Regions from separate parts of the Paenibacillus sp. FSL H8-0315 genome, predicted to be linked through region 3. Evidence: riboswitches for the same ligand, from Rfam matches in the RefSeq annotation. Region 3 holds a riboswitch; each other region holds the start of a gene.
The links. A riboswitch is a leader RNA that binds a small molecule or an ion and turns the genes downstream of it on or off. The one in region 3 is predicted to bind cobalamin.
Positions count from the first base shown of each region.

Region 1: another riboswitch for cobalamin. It lies ahead of MHB56_RS18980 (DUF4430 domain-containing protein); the one in region 3 lies ahead of MHB56_RS18310 (S-layer homology domain-containing protein).
Region 2: another riboswitch for cobalamin. It lies ahead of MHB56_RS16855 (anaerobic ribonucleoside triphosphate reductase); the one in region 3 lies ahead of MHB56_RS18310 (S-layer homology domain-containing protein).

Region 1 covers NZ_JBBOTA010000001.1:4,374,490-4,379,470, forward strand. The annotation lists gene MHB56_RS18975 (GAP1-N2 domain-containing protein) at 1-1,009, shown strand, start outside; cobalamin riboswitch at 1,133-1,335, shown strand; gene MHB56_RS18980 (DUF4430 domain-containing protein) at 1,506-4,070, shown strand; gene MHB56_RS18985 (methyl-accepting chemotaxis protein) at 4,274-4,981, shown strand, end outside.
Region 2 covers NZ_JBBOTA010000001.1:3,871,699-3,876,679, reverse strand. The annotation lists gene MHB56_RS16870 (hypothetical protein) at 648-815, opposite strand; tRNA gene MHB56_RS16865 (tRNA-Thr) at 1,050-1,121, opposite strand; gene MHB56_RS16860 (MTH1187 family thiamine-binding protein) at 1,215-1,523, opposite strand; cobalamin riboswitch at 1,902-2,136, shown strand; gene MHB56_RS16855 (anaerobic ribonucleoside triphosphate reductase) at 2,379-4,364, shown strand; gene nrdG (anaerobic ribonucleoside-triphosphate reductase activating protein) at 4,361-4,876, shown strand; gene MHB56_RS16845 (ribonucleoside-diphosphate reductase subunit alpha) at 4,932-4,981, shown strand, end outside.
Region 3 covers NZ_JBBOTA010000001.1:4,204,965-4,209,945, forward strand. The annotation lists gene MHB56_RS18305 (cellulase family glycosylhydrolase) at 1-853, opposite strand, end outside; cobalamin riboswitch at 1,195-1,395, shown strand; gene MHB56_RS18310 (S-layer homology domain-containing protein) at 1,559-4,981, shown strand, end outside.

The DNA.
Region 1 (4,981 bases), 170 kb from region 3:
GCTGGATTACGATGCGCTTCTGGAGCTGTTAAAGCGTAAAGCCGGTTCCGACAAAGAAATCATCTATCGGTTTTTTGCTTGGTCGCAAGGCAATCCTTTATTTACGGTTTCGAATAAAAAGCTGCAACCGGGTTACCGTAAGGCGATTCTGAAGTATTTCCTGAGCAGTGATCGTGAAGCGTTCAAGAATCGGGAATTCCGAAAGAACTATGTCGCGGCAGCTCGGCCTGCTCTGCAAAATGTGTACAATGAAGCCCGCTCCCAACTGGCTTCCCCGCTGGCGCGCTGGATCAGCCGCAGCCGATTTCGACTCTTAATCTCCGGCTCCATTACGGGTATTCTGGTGATTATTGCAATTATCGTATTCAGTATGCTGCGTCCGGATGATACGAAGACGGCTGTGCCGGGGACAAGCCCTGAGCCGACCCCTGTTCAGAGTGCAGGCAATATGCTGCCTCCAGCTTCAGTATACTTGAAGGATCAGAGCGTCGAAGGAGATAAGGGGAGCAGCATATTGGTGTTCACCTTCGCAAGTGCAGATGACTGTGTGCAGTTTCAACCGACTGAGATTAGTTTAATGTCTTCGTCTACAGAGATAGATAAAAGCTTTAAGGTCGCTGCCACGAATGGCACTTGTCCAGTGCCGTTAACGGATGGGACGGATGAGGGAAACACCGCTGACGAGTCAGATACCGCTAGCACTACTGGAGGAACAGCAGAAGGTGCAGATGCTACTAATGCTGTAGCTGATGCATCTCCGTCTCCTACGCCTTCCTCTGATACTGAGGACAGCACTGGGTTGCCTTCCGCAACAGCTGTGACTGAAGGTGAACAACCTTCCTATCAGGTTGAGGTTACATTGGAGCCTGGAGTGACAATTCTAGAGAAAAGTATGATCAAAGCCGGAAGATTTACACTGATCGTAGATCCCGACCCTAATATTCCACCAGCTTCTGATTCAAGTGCTGAACCCTCCCCGACTGCAAGTCCGGAAGGAACAGCAGAATAACAAGCTTTCTGAACAGCAATACCTACCGGGAGGTATTGCTGTTCATTTTTTTTGCTGCCCATACTTAGCTTTTCTATAGACATGCTATGTATTAATAGATATGATTATGGATGTCAAAATAAGATACTACATACTGGAAAAGGTGCAGACTCTATCAATCTAGTCGTCTGCTTAAAAGGGAAGTCCGGTGCAAGAGTCCGGCGCGGTCCCGCCACTGTATGTGCGGAGCGTTTCTTCTATAAACCACTGCCCCGAAGGTAGGGTGGGAAGGTGAAGAACAGCGATGAAGCATTAGCCAGGAGACCTGCCTTTTTCGTGAGCGTTTCTATTCTTCGTGGGGTAAGAATGTGGAACATATACAGATGGACTGTTGGCAGGAAGCAAGCGCCGCAGCCTCGATTTGTAATCTTCCCTGACCGCCCTCCAATGGGGCGGTCTTTATGTTATGCGTCTTATTCCCGGCAGTACCCATTCTTATACAGAAAGAGGTTAAACAATGAAGAAAATCATGTCTTCCAAGTTTGTAGCACTTGGGCTGGCCTTATTCATGGTCATTTCAATTCTAGGAACATCTCTTGCTCCAGCAGGACAAATATTTGCAGAAGCGAGCGCTGGCGCCGGTCTGGAGGCAACTGCTGCGGAGCGGATTAATGTTGCGGATGCGACTTATGCGGCTGCAGAATATCTCTTGAAAGGTGGCGTGCAATCGGATTGGCAAGCCATTGGATTAGCGCAAGCAGGGTACAAGCTGCCGGCTAGTTACCTTTCAGAGCTTGAGAAAAAAGTAAAGGATGCAGCTGGCGATTTCACCAATGTAACCGATTATGCTCGAATCGTGCTCGCAGTGAGAGCGATTGGTGCAGATCCTACTAGCTTTGCTGGTAACGGAACGACTCCTGGCTATAATCTGATTGAGAAAATTTATAATAATAGCAAGCTCAGTGAACAGACGCTTAATAATCCGGTATATGCTTTACTTGCGCTGGATTCTGGTAAATATAATATCCCAAGTGACGCGAAATGGACGGCGGATAAACTCCTTACGGAGATTCTCTCCAAACAGAATCCGGATGGGGGCTTTGCACTAACCTCAGGCGCAAGTGAGCCTGATATGACAGCGATAACCTTGACGGCTCTGGCGGCACATAAAAATAATCCCGAAGCCTACTTAGCAGGGCTACAAGCCGTAGCCTGGTTATCCGCAGCTCAAGATAGCCATGGGGGTTACGGTGACAGTGCTGAAAGTAGCGCACAAGCAATCCTTGGACTCACATCCTTCGGAGTTGATCCTAGTGGATTAGAATACACCAAAAACAAAGTGGATCTAATGGAGAACCTGCTTAGCTATCGTCTAGCTGATGGTAGCTTCACCCATAGCCGTGGTGGAAGCAGTAATATTCTGGCGACAGAGCAAGGGCTTCAGGCGCTGGTTGCCTATAATTTGCTGTATAAAGGAAGCAACAGTAAGCTATACGATTTTTCCAAATCCTCCATTCAGAGCTCACTCATCTACGCTCCAGTAACGATTGAGGGACCACAGGCCACGTTGGCACAAGGGTACGCCTATGCTGGCAACGCACTTGGAGCGTTAGAGAAGCTGGCGCTTCAAACGAACTTGCCGATCACGAATCCTTCGGGCAGTTATGTGACTGGCATCGGAAATATTGTTGCTGGAAGCTTTGGTGGTTATGACGGATGGATGTATGTTGTATCGCGTGACGGAAAATGGATTAATCCCGATGTAGGCATGAGTGATTTTGTACTTAAAGATTCAGATCAGGTACTGGTTTATTATGCCGGAGACGACACTAAGCTTGTGGATTCCGTTACGCTTTCCAAAGCAAATCTTAAAGAGGGCGATTCTTTTACCGTCACTGTAACTAGTAAGACGTGGAAATGGGACGCTGCTACGAATACTTCCTCTCCTGTAACTGCAAAAGCTGCGGGTGTTCAGGTCCAAATTGGAGCTCACAAGGTAACGACGAATGCTAAAGGTGAGGCCGTATTCTCAGGAAATATGCCCGCAGGTGACTATACACTGACTGTAACTGGCTACCGTGAAGGTAAAGCCCCAACGATTGCTAAATATACAAAAGCTCTAAAGGTGATTTCTAAGAATGTAACAGCTTCGCTTACCGTTGAAGGCCCGGAAGGGTTGATTAGTGAGGGGACTTTAAAAGCCTCCAATGCCCTTGAAGCGTTGCAACAACTAGGGTCTACCGATGATTTTAAAGTAGATATCACCAAATCGTCTTATGGCAACTTTGTATCAGGTATCCATGGAGTTTCGCAAGGTACTTACGACGGATGGTGGAGCTTCGTGGTATCACGCGGCGGGGAGTGGATATATCCAAGTGTGGGTATGGATGCGTTCGAACTACAGGAATCCGATCGTGTGCTTGTCTATTATGCAGGAGAAAATACACAGGTTGTAGATTCTGTGGTGCTTTCCCCATCACAGCCAAAAGCTAATGAAGCTTTTACTGTAAAGGTTTCACAGAAAAAGTGGGTGTGGAATCAGGAAAGCTTCACTTCTGATCCGGTTATCTCACCGGCTGCAGGTGTGCAGGTTTCGATTGGTGATAAGAAGGTAATCACGAATGAACAAGGTGTAGCTGTTGTTGATGGGGGTCTCCCGGCAAATAGCTATACACTGACTGTTACCGGTTATACTAAAGACAGCGTACCGAGCGTAGCGCGTTATACTCAGTCTCTGACTGTCGGATCGTCTGTTATTGCTCCAGCAAAAGCTACCGCTACCCTCTCAGTGATTGGAGATAGCCGGAAAGGAACCATCCTAGCCAGTACAACAGTAGCTCTAAAAGAGGGCGAAACGGCTTATAGCTTACTAGTCAGTCAATTAGGGACTAAGGTAGTATCATCCGGCAACGCTGGAAGCATCTACGTGAAATCTATTGAAGGGTTGGCTGAATTTGATGGAGGCCCAAGCAGCGGATGGAAGTATAAAACGAACCGGGATGCGGATCCAAGCATCAGTGCAGACAGTTATATTTTGCAGAACGGTGATACTTTGTACTGGTACTATACCTCTGGAGAATAAGGAAGAGGAAGTTTGAGTAGGCGGGCACACTTGGATTCGGAGTAATAGCGGATCGGGTGCCCGTCCTTTTTATATTTGAGGAAAGTCGTTTTATGACAATATATACTTTTATTCGACACAATATTTAAAAAATCATCAAACTCTTAGCCCTTCCGACCGATAAAAATAGATAGATCATAAGATAATGTGAAGGCGGAGTGTAGATGAAAAATTTGAAAGTGAAATACAAAATAGGGTTGCTTTTGGTATTCGCTGTAATCATGGTTAATGTTGTAGGTGGCATAGGCATCATTACGATGACCCAAATGGCCGAAAAAACAAATGAGACATATAATGAAAATTTATTGCCTGTTTCTTACGTAGGGCAGATGCGTACGAATAATCGGGCTATTGAATCCTATCTTTTGGAGCGTTTGATTAGCGTAAATGCCAGCAAAAACAAAGAACTTTCTGAGAGTATCCAAGTGAAGGTTCAGGATAATAATGAACTTATGAACAAGGTGAAAGCGATTCAGTATAATGATCCTGCTATTGTAAGTAAAATCAAAGAGTATGAGTCCTTTTTGCCAGATTATCGTGCACAGCGGGATAACATTATAAAGATTGCTGATAGTAATCATAATCAAGAGGCCTATAAAGTATTTTCAGGCGAATTTAACGAATCCCGTGAAAAAATGATCAACCTACTTAAAGGAATTAGTGATTCTTTGCTTAAAGATGCTGATGAACACAATTCAGATTCCATGGCAACCGCTAAAAGCATGCGGGTAAACAATACCATAATGATTACGTTCGCCTGGGTGATTTGTTTCGTAATTAGTATTGCAATTATTCGACTGATAACAAAACCCCTTAAAGAACTGCAAGGACTAATGAAGCGGGCAGAAGATGGAGATTTGACTGTGGTAGCA
Region 2 (4,981 bases), 330 kb from region 3:
TTAGCATAACAACAGTATCAAACATTAAATTCAACCTGTATCAATAAAAAATCCGTTAACCTTCTGAACTTGCTGCCCGTTATTTGGATAATCAATTTCAGAGCATGCAGCAGATATGAACACCGAAACGTAACTTCCATTTGATCATTCTGCAGCCGCGTGCGTGGAGCCTCAATGACCATCATGATTCCAAAGCGCTGAGAAACCACACAGAACCGCCACCCCGACCAAGAATTGGGGGTCCTTTTTTTGGCAAAACACAAAATATTAAGTATAATGTTATTGTCGAAACGCTAAGGCGTCTGTACAGGATGGCTACCTGGCACTGATGATGGCAGGCCAAGCGCTTTATAAAGTTTTCTTTATGTGTATTTATACTTTAGGAGCGTGGTTATCTATGAAAATTAATATTACCGCACATTTTAACATTGATATTACTTTATCTCTTCATCTGTTAGCCGTAGCCAGTCTTGCTTATGAACTCAGTTCACTGACGAGCTCGTGAAATTCGAGCGAAAAGTATCTGTACTAAGACACCTTGTGGTGTCTTTTTTATTTTTATAGTAATTACCATCTAACCGATCTGCCCCCGCAAGAGAAAAGCAGCTTATGCTGCACCTCCGCCACATCCTTCATTCTGATTGCTGTCAGCTTGCGACACGCCTTCCATCTGCTCGACAGTGACCACTAGTCATACCGTTTTCATTACCGATTTCGCGCCATGTCTTATCTTCCTTGATACGTTTCTCCAGAAGAACAGGGAACAGCAGGGGCTGTCCATCATATTCGACTTCAGGAAAGATTAGGCCATTCATCAATAAATATCACTCTGGATACTTATTCACATGTTCTCCCCAATCTGCAGGAAGCGGTGCCCCGATGTATCGGAGATTCTATTCTAGGAACCCGAAAAGAAGTGGAGAAAATTGACGAGACACCCACTTTACTCGGATAAAGGGTAGAAGAATGGAAGAAGTCAGGGGGATTTAACGAAAAATGGCACGGTCCCGGAATCCCGGAAAACCGCGCCATTGCGCCATTCTTAGATATGCTGGTGAAGGGAATTGAACCCCCGGCCTACGCATTACGAGTGCGTTGCTCTACCCCTGAGCTACACCAGCTTAACGCTGTTTTTCTGTCAAACAAAAAATATTATACAACTTCCAGCCAGAAACGCAAGCCTATCTCTCCCTGTTTTCCGCCCTTCTAAACTGCTAATCCACCTGTAGCTTACGCTCCACAGACTCTAACTTTCCACGGCTAGTAGAGGGTTTATCGCGGCGGTCGTCTATTTTAAGTGAGGTAGAGACACGTTCTGCACCTGCGTCAAAAGGAGACTCATGCAAAGCTTCTACCGCGGCAAAAATGCGTTGCAGAGGCCCTTCGATGATCGTCCCCATGGACGTAAGTTCATAAGTAATCCCTTCTACTGTCTTCAGCACCCGCTGCATATCCGCAACATAGCTGCTAAGACTGGTGCTGCCTGTTCCAATTGGAATAACTGTAACTTCAGCAATAGGCATGAGAATACCTCCTCGAAATTTTATAGTAGCTGTCTCCTTCCATTGTAACAATTCCACCGCTCTGTCACAAACTAAGCAAGATTATCCTCCCTTATCTCTTCTATTTCTTCTGATTACTCCAAAATATGACTTTGGGCTAAGAGTATTTTCTCATGAGCAAATTCTAGGGTCATCTGCACTATATTTATGGACTCTTTGTGGCATCTTTTCGGACAATTTATGAATCATTTCGCATCTCCCTGTGGATCAATTGTGGATTACTTATGGACAGCCTGTGGATCATTTGTGGAGTACTTTTAAAGAACCCGCTCCCCGCGCGGGTTTTCTAAAAAACTGTTTACAAACACAACATCTTGGGTTATTTTTATCTAACGACAACAAAATATAGTGGAGACAGGCGCTTTGATCCTTAACCGGATTTAGAGCTTAATAGGGAAGCGCGGTGAGAATCCGCTGCGGTCCCGCCACTGTAACCGGATGGCCTTCTTAAGCTTCTGGGAAGCTTGAGAATCCACATCTCCCGGCAAATGCCACTGAGGGTTAGGAACACCCTTGGGAAGGCGCCGAGAGATCCCACGGAAGCCAGGAGACCTACCTGTTTCGACGACACCAACTATTGATGCCTGCGAGGAACAGGGATGGTGTCCGCATGCGGTCATCTACGTAGAGACCTCTGCAAATATCCGTGTGGATATTTACATAACGCATCGGGCATTTTCTGCCATCCTCGGGTAGGGGATGCTTTTTTTATGTAATCTGAACAAATATACGACTGCTTATAGCAGTCCAACTTCTTATGGATATATGGATTTGATGATAGATGTTTTTCTTTTATACTGAGAGGAGAGCTGTACAATGACGTTGTTGGAGAGACAATTTAATGGAGTAGAAAATGCACGGGAAGTTCTTTTAGAAGAGCTCATTGATTTAGGCCGGGATATTATCGACAGTCGGGATATGGACCTATTGCGCGAGAATGCCAATTTGAATGGAGAGAGTTTCTCCGGTAAAATGAGCAAGTTCGGCAGTGAATATTCAAAATGGTACGCCCGCAATTTTACGATGCCGCCACAGCTAGTGCAGGCTATTGATGACAATGTCGTCTATGTGCATGATCTGGATCAATACGCGATTGGAACGACGAACTGTATTTTTATCCCGTTTGATAAACTTCTCCGTGAAGGTTTCAATACCGGCAACGGCAGCGTTCGTCCTCCGAACTCAATAATGACAGCTATGTCTCTGGTAGCGATTATTTTCCAATCCCAGCAAAATGCTCAATATGGTGGTGTATCCGCCAATAAACTCGATTACGATCTGGCACCTTATGTAACCAAATCCTTCGCCAAGCTGTTCCGCAAGGGTCTGGATTATTTTGAAGAAGGACAAGCTGACGAATCTTTGGGCGAGATTACGATGAGCCGGACCGATCTGGCGGAGTCATATCCAAGAGCGTTCCGTTTTGCACTAAAGGAAACCGAAATCGAAACTCTGCAAGCGGCTGAAAGTATGGTACATAATCTGAATACCATGTCCAGCCGATCCGGTGGACAAATACCGTTTACCAGCATCAACTACGGTACTTGTACTTCACCAGAAGGTCAGCTTGTGATCAGTTCTCTGCTAACCGCAACTATGAACGGACTTGGCAGCGGAGAAACACCAGTGTTCCCGATTCAAATCTTCAAATGCAAGCAAGGAATCAATCAACAGCAAGGCGATCCTAACTATGAACTGTTCCTAAAAGCAGCTGAATGTTCTGCGCGCAGACTATATCCAAACTTCGCTAATCTGGACGCTCCGCTCAACTTGCAGTATTATGATTCAAGTGATCCTGATACGGAGTTCGCTACAATGGGCTGCCGAACCCGAGTGCTCGGTGACCGTTTTGGGCGTAATCATTGCTCTGGGAAGGGCAACCTTTCCTTTAATACACTAAATCTGGTTCGGCTAGGTCTGGCACACGGCACAGTAACAGGCAGACGTACCGTCGCAGACGAAGCTGGCTTCTATGAAGATCTAAATCATTATATGGATATTGCGCTGGAAGGACTTCTCCATCGCTTCCACATCCAAACCGCACAAAAAGCTAAAGCTTCCGATTTCATGATGCGAGAAGGCGTCTGGGAAGGCGGCGAACATCTTGCACCCGATGACACTGTAGGCGATCTGCTGAAGCATGGCAGTCTGTCTCTTGGCTTCATCGGTATGGCGGAATGTATGAAAGCTATGTACGGCAAACACCATGGCGAGGATATGGAAGTTCATGCCAAGGCGCTGGCTATCGTGCGTCATATGCGGGACTATTGCGATCGGAAAAGTGAGGAACTGGATCTTAACATCACCCTGTTCGCTACTCCAGCAGAAGGTTTGTCCGGTAAATTCACCAAAGTTGACCGCAAGGTACTGGGTTCCATTCCGGGCGTAACCGACCGTGAATATTATACGAACTCTTTTCACATCCCTGTATACTTCGATCTGGGTGCTGCTCAGAAGATCAGCTTGGAAGCTCCTTTCCATGAATACTGCAATGCCGGGGCTATTTCTTATGTCGAATTAAACGGCAATGCCCGCAACAACCCATCGGCTTTTATCAAAATCATTAAATATGCGCTCGAACAAGAGGTCAGTTATTTCAGCATTAACCATCCGATTGACCGCTGCTCCAGCTGTGGATACGAAGGCGTAATTGGGACAAACTGTCCTTCCTGCAACGCAAATGAGAATGACGTGCACATCCGCCGTTTGCGCAGAGTTACAGGTTATTTAACCGGCGACTATCAGACCCGCTTTAATGCCGCCAAACAAGCTGAAGTTCGGGATCGCGTTAAGCATCTATGAATATTTGCGGTTACTATCCGGAGTCGATTAACGAGGGAGAGGGCATGCGGGCCGTCCTCTTTCTCAGCGGCTGCCGCCATCGTTGCCCGGGATGTTTTAATCCCGAGACATGGAACTTTAAATATGGAGAAGTCTTCACCTTAGAACGACAACATGAAATCATCGCAGAAATCGCCGCTAACCCTTTGCTGGATGGTCTGACACTGGCAGGCGGCGATCCTTTTTTCTCAGCAGAAGAGTTGCTGGGGTTCATTCATGAGCTTCGCACTGTACTGCCAGGGTTCTCAATCTGGATTTACAGTGGTTATACGTACGAAGAACTTACAGCCCTTCCCGGTACGCCGGAGTGGAATCTACTTAAACAGTGTCAGGTGTTAATAGATGGAAGATTTGTAGAAGAACTGAAAGATACTACGCTTCTCTACCGGGGAAGCTCCAACCAACGCATTATCGACATTCCGGCCAGCATGAACGGCTCGGAGGTCTTTCTGTGGCAGCCTGCTGCGCTATAATATATCAATTTTTGATATTGAAAATTAATTTGAAATAAGAAGGGATGAACTAACCATGCCGCAATTCGTAGTAAAACCGGATAATCGCCAACTGGCTTTTGATGA
Region 3 (4,981 bases):
TGATATCATTTTTTGTATCTTTTTCAAATGTGGTGTAGCCGGCAATGTTCACACTAAACGGCCAGAAGCCATAGAAGTGAACGGTCGCAATAATATTTGGATCGTTCAGAGCCGTAATCGTCTTATAGAGATGATCCATTCTTGTTTGCGTAGGTGAAGACTCTAATGAAGGTAATACAAGTGGGCGGAGGTCGTTTTTCCCACCGGATTTCCGCACGATTTGATAGAAAGAGTTATTAAGTTCAGTAAGCATTTGCTCCATTTTTGCTTCGTCTGTGCTTCCACCATCGGTGAACCGAGGTTCATTTATGCTCTCGAACATCAGCTTATCGGATTTGTCCTTGAAGCGATCGGCAATTTGAGTCCAAGCTGCATTATAACGTGCCAGCGTTTCATCGTGTTTTTCTTCCATATGGCTTACCCATAGCCAGGAATCATGGTGGACATTAATCATGACATAAAGCTTGGCGTCCAGTGCCCAGCCGACAACTTCTTCCACACGGTCGAGGTAGGCCTTTTCTAGGGTATAGTCTGGTGCCGCACCCATGTGAGTATCCCAGGTCACAGGAATCCGAATGCTTTTATAGCCTTGAGCGGCGATCTTTTTAATAAGATCTTGGGTCACACGTGGATTGCCCCAGGAGGTTTCATCCTCACCTGTAGCATCTAAAGTATTGCCAAGGTTCCATCCGGGCTGCATTTCGTCTACATAGGATTGGATCTTACTCTTTGGCGCTGCCTTAGCTTGTTGCTCGTCCTTAGTTGCAGCTGCGGCCATGGATGAGAACAGAGAGAGCAGAAGAGCGGTGACAAGTGTCAATGATAAGAAGGATTTCTGGATTCGCGTAGTCATTGAATTCTCCTTTGTGAGATAAATTTAGGATGCTTGGACCTGGCTTTGACGCTGTACTTGGTGGTTAAATGAACGCAAACACCTCCAGTTTTATTTTGTAAACGCTTTCTGAATATACCCTAACATAGAATACACTTAGCGAGTACCTTACTAATTTGTGGTAAATTCATATAAGAATTAGTGATTTAAATTAATTTGCCCCACAGTTGGATAAAGAAATTATTTGAATAACCCTACTCGTAGAAATTGGTTATTCAATAGGATTATCTCTAGCTGCCCGTTATACAAAAAAGAAATATAACATGACAAAAGCATATATATTAGTTATGATGAAGCATGAAAATTTAAAATTAGAAATAGGTGCCAACTATGAATGTTGCGGAAGTACAATCATAGATTGGTTAAATGGAAAGCGGGTGTGAATCCCGCGCGGTCCCGCCGCTGTGAAAGAGGAGTCCTTGCAAAATGCCACTGGGAAACTGGGAAGGCAGCAAGGGTGATGATACTTGAGCCAGAATATCTGCCTTTTTCTGTTACACCATCAAACTCTACGATCGATAGAGAGGTGCTTGAATAGTGTTTGCCAGCTATTATCGTGGTTCACTATCTTAACCTCTTGACGTTTATGTTGAGTGGTTTTTTTGTGGTTATGAGAAAGTTTATTCTGTTTTTTATCATAGGTATGAAGGGAAGGGTTATGGAAAAATGAAGAAAAATAAGTTTTTAGCGTGGTTACTTATTGTAGCTGTATTTATTACGACATTCTCTACAAGTGTAATCCCGGCTCAAGCAGATGGAGCAAGCTCTACCCTTAAAGGGTATGTATCTGTATCCGTAGAGAAATTCACCTTAGGCCAAGGGTATATTAAGGAACCTATTAAAGTTCCGATTTATGAAGGCGATAATGGCGCATCTTTAATAACACGTGCGCTAGGTGATGGCAATTATAGATATTTAGGAAATATAGATAGTGGTTTTTATTTATCAGAAGTTAAAGATAGTGGCAGAAGTGAAGTCAATATTCCACAATATATTTTAGATATGATTTCAGCCGATGGGAATACAGTCGGCACTAAAGCAGACCCAGATTGGTTAAGTCAGTTTGACTACACCTCCATGTCGGGTTGGATGTATGCAGTAAATAATGTGTTTCCTCCGTTTGGGATGACCGATTATAAGCCTCAAGACGGTGACATCATTCGAACTCAGTTCACCACTTATGGCTATGGTTCTGATCTTGGCGGCTGGGGGGAAATCCCAGTTCAACTTGCCAATAAGGATGCTTTAACTGCGGAAATCGCCGAGATTAACAGTGCCCCTAATAAAGAAACTATTTTGGACAGACCAGTAGTGCAATCGGCAGTTTATGAAGCCTATTCCGTGCTCGAAAACATGGCAAGCTCTCAAATAAGTGTAGATCATGCGCTTGTCGGTCTTAATAATGCATTAGACATAGAACCCCCTGTTATTACAGTAAGTGGCATACAAGATAAACAGGAAGTATCCAATAAAGAAATAAGCTTCAAAGTAGCTGTCACAGACAATGTATATAGTGACATTACTCCAGAAGTGAAGCTGAATGGAGTTACTTTATCACCTGCAAATGGGGAGTACAAAGCTACTCTGAATTCAGGCAGTAATGCAATTACTGTAACGGCTCTTGACGGAGCTGGAAACAAAACAAATGTAACTTATCAGGTTACTTACAAACTGGAAACTACAGTTGCCGTCAAACAACAGTTAGATAAAAACCTTGCTTATATTTTAAATACTGTAAAGAATCCCACGTTTGGAACAGGTAGCGGAGAATGGTCAATCCTTTCTTTGGCCCGGGCGAACTATACAGTACCTAACGGTTATTACGATCTTTATTACAACAATGTAGCAACGAAAATAGCATCAATCATTAAAGAGGATGGAAAACTCGACGCCAATAAAAGCACAGAGAATTCCAGAGCAATATTAGGACTTACCTCTATCGGAAAAGATATCACAAATGTTGCGGGATATGATCTGAGAAAAGCACTCGCTGATTATCAATATATCCAAAAGCAAGGCAATAATGGTCCGATTTTTGCTCTGATTGCGCTAGATAGCCATAACTATGAGATTCCTGTAGTTGATGGAGTTACAGAACAGACCACAAGAGAAAAACTAGTTCAGTATATTTTAGATAAAGAGGTTAAAAAAGGTACAGCAGAAGCTGGTGGCTGGGCATTAGGCGTAACCAAAGCCGATGTCGATATGACTGCGATGGCGATGCAAGCTCTTGCACCTTATTATGCAACCCGTGATGATGTAAAAGCTGCCGTGGATCGGGCCATCCAATGGCTGTCCGATAACCAAAACAATCAAGGCGGATTTACAAGCTGGGGAAGCACTAGCAGCGAAAGTATCTCGCAGGTAATTGTAGCCTTAACTGGTGTAGGCGTAGATCCGCACACTGACGCTAGATTTGTTAAAAGTGGAAATTCGCTTATTGATGCATTACTTAGCTTTGCTGCACCTGAGGGTGGATTTAAGCATATCCTCACAGGCAAAGTAGACAATATGGCAACGGACCAAGGTACGTATGCACTTGTGTCCTATGATCGTCTGATCAATCATAGCAACCGTCTCTTTGATATGAATGATGTACAATTAGAACAACCTACTACTGTTGTAGCCAAACAACAATTAAATAAAAGCCTTGCCTATATTTTAAACACTGTAAAGAACCCGTCGTTTGGAACAGGCAGTGGAGAATGGTCAATCCTTTCTCTGGCCCGGGCGAACTATACAGTACCTAACGGTTATTACGATCTTTATTACAACAATGTAGCAACGAAAATAGCATCAATCATTAAAGAGGATGGAAAACTCGACGCCAATAAAAGCACAGAGAATTCCAGAGCAATATTAGGACTTACCTCTATCGGAAAAGATATCACAAATGTTGCGGGATATGATCTGAGAAAAGCACTCGCTGATTATCAATATATCCAAAAGCAAGGCAATAATGGTCCGATTTTTGCTCTGATTGCGCTAGATAGCCATAACTATGAGATTCCTGTAGTTGATGGAGTTACAGAACAGACCACAAGAGAAAAACTAGTTCAGTATATTTTAGATAAAGAGGTTAAAAAAGGTACAGCAGAAGCTGGTGGCTGGGCATTAGGCGTAACCAAAGCCGATGTCGATATGACTGCGATGGCGATGCAAGCTCTTGCACCTTATTATGCAACCCGTGATGATGTAAAAGCTGCCGTGGATCGGGCCATCCAATGGCTGTCCGATAACCAAAACAATCAAGGCGGATTTACAAGCTGGGGAAGCACTAGCAGCGAAAGTATCTCGCAGGTAATTGTAGCCTTAACTGGTGTAGGCGTAGATCCGCACACTGACGCTAGATTTGTTAAAAGTGGAAATTCGCTTATTGATGCATTACTTAGCTTTGCTGCACCTGAGGGTGGATTTAAGCATATCCTCACAGGCAAAGTGGACAATATGGCGACGGACCAAGGTACGTATGCTCTTGTGTCCTATGATCGTCTGATCAATCATAGCAACCGTCTCTTTGATATGAATGATGTGCAACTGGAACAACCAGAAGAACCGGGGCCTGGGCAACCAGAGGGTCCGAAAGAACTTCCGTTACCTTCTGGGGAGAACCCGAAAGTTGAAATCCCAAATGACGCTAATGATTATATCGTTCCGATCAGCACTGGAGATAGCAACAAAGAAATCACAGTAGCTATTTCGGAAGAAAATCAATCGAAGGTTAGTGTCAATTTACCAAGTAACAGCGACCTTCCTCAGATAGAGGCCATAAAAGGTAACGTATCTGTAGTCATTCCTAAGGGTGCAAAAGTTACAAGTGGGGATGCCTCTGCGATTGAACTGATTTCAGCTTTAACCGGTGCAGAATCTGCACTAAAAGATAGTGTGTATCAGATTATTCCTGGGGACAAGAAGCTTGATAACATTCTTCAAGCATTTTCCATGGGTGGTAGTGCAAGAGTAGAATTTAGTCAATTTATTACGTTAACCTTTAAGGACCTTAAAGGAAAAGAAGCTGCTTATATTCAAAATGGCACCCCTCATGCCATTCAAAAATTTGCAAGTGATGACTTAGGTTTTGCAAGCGGT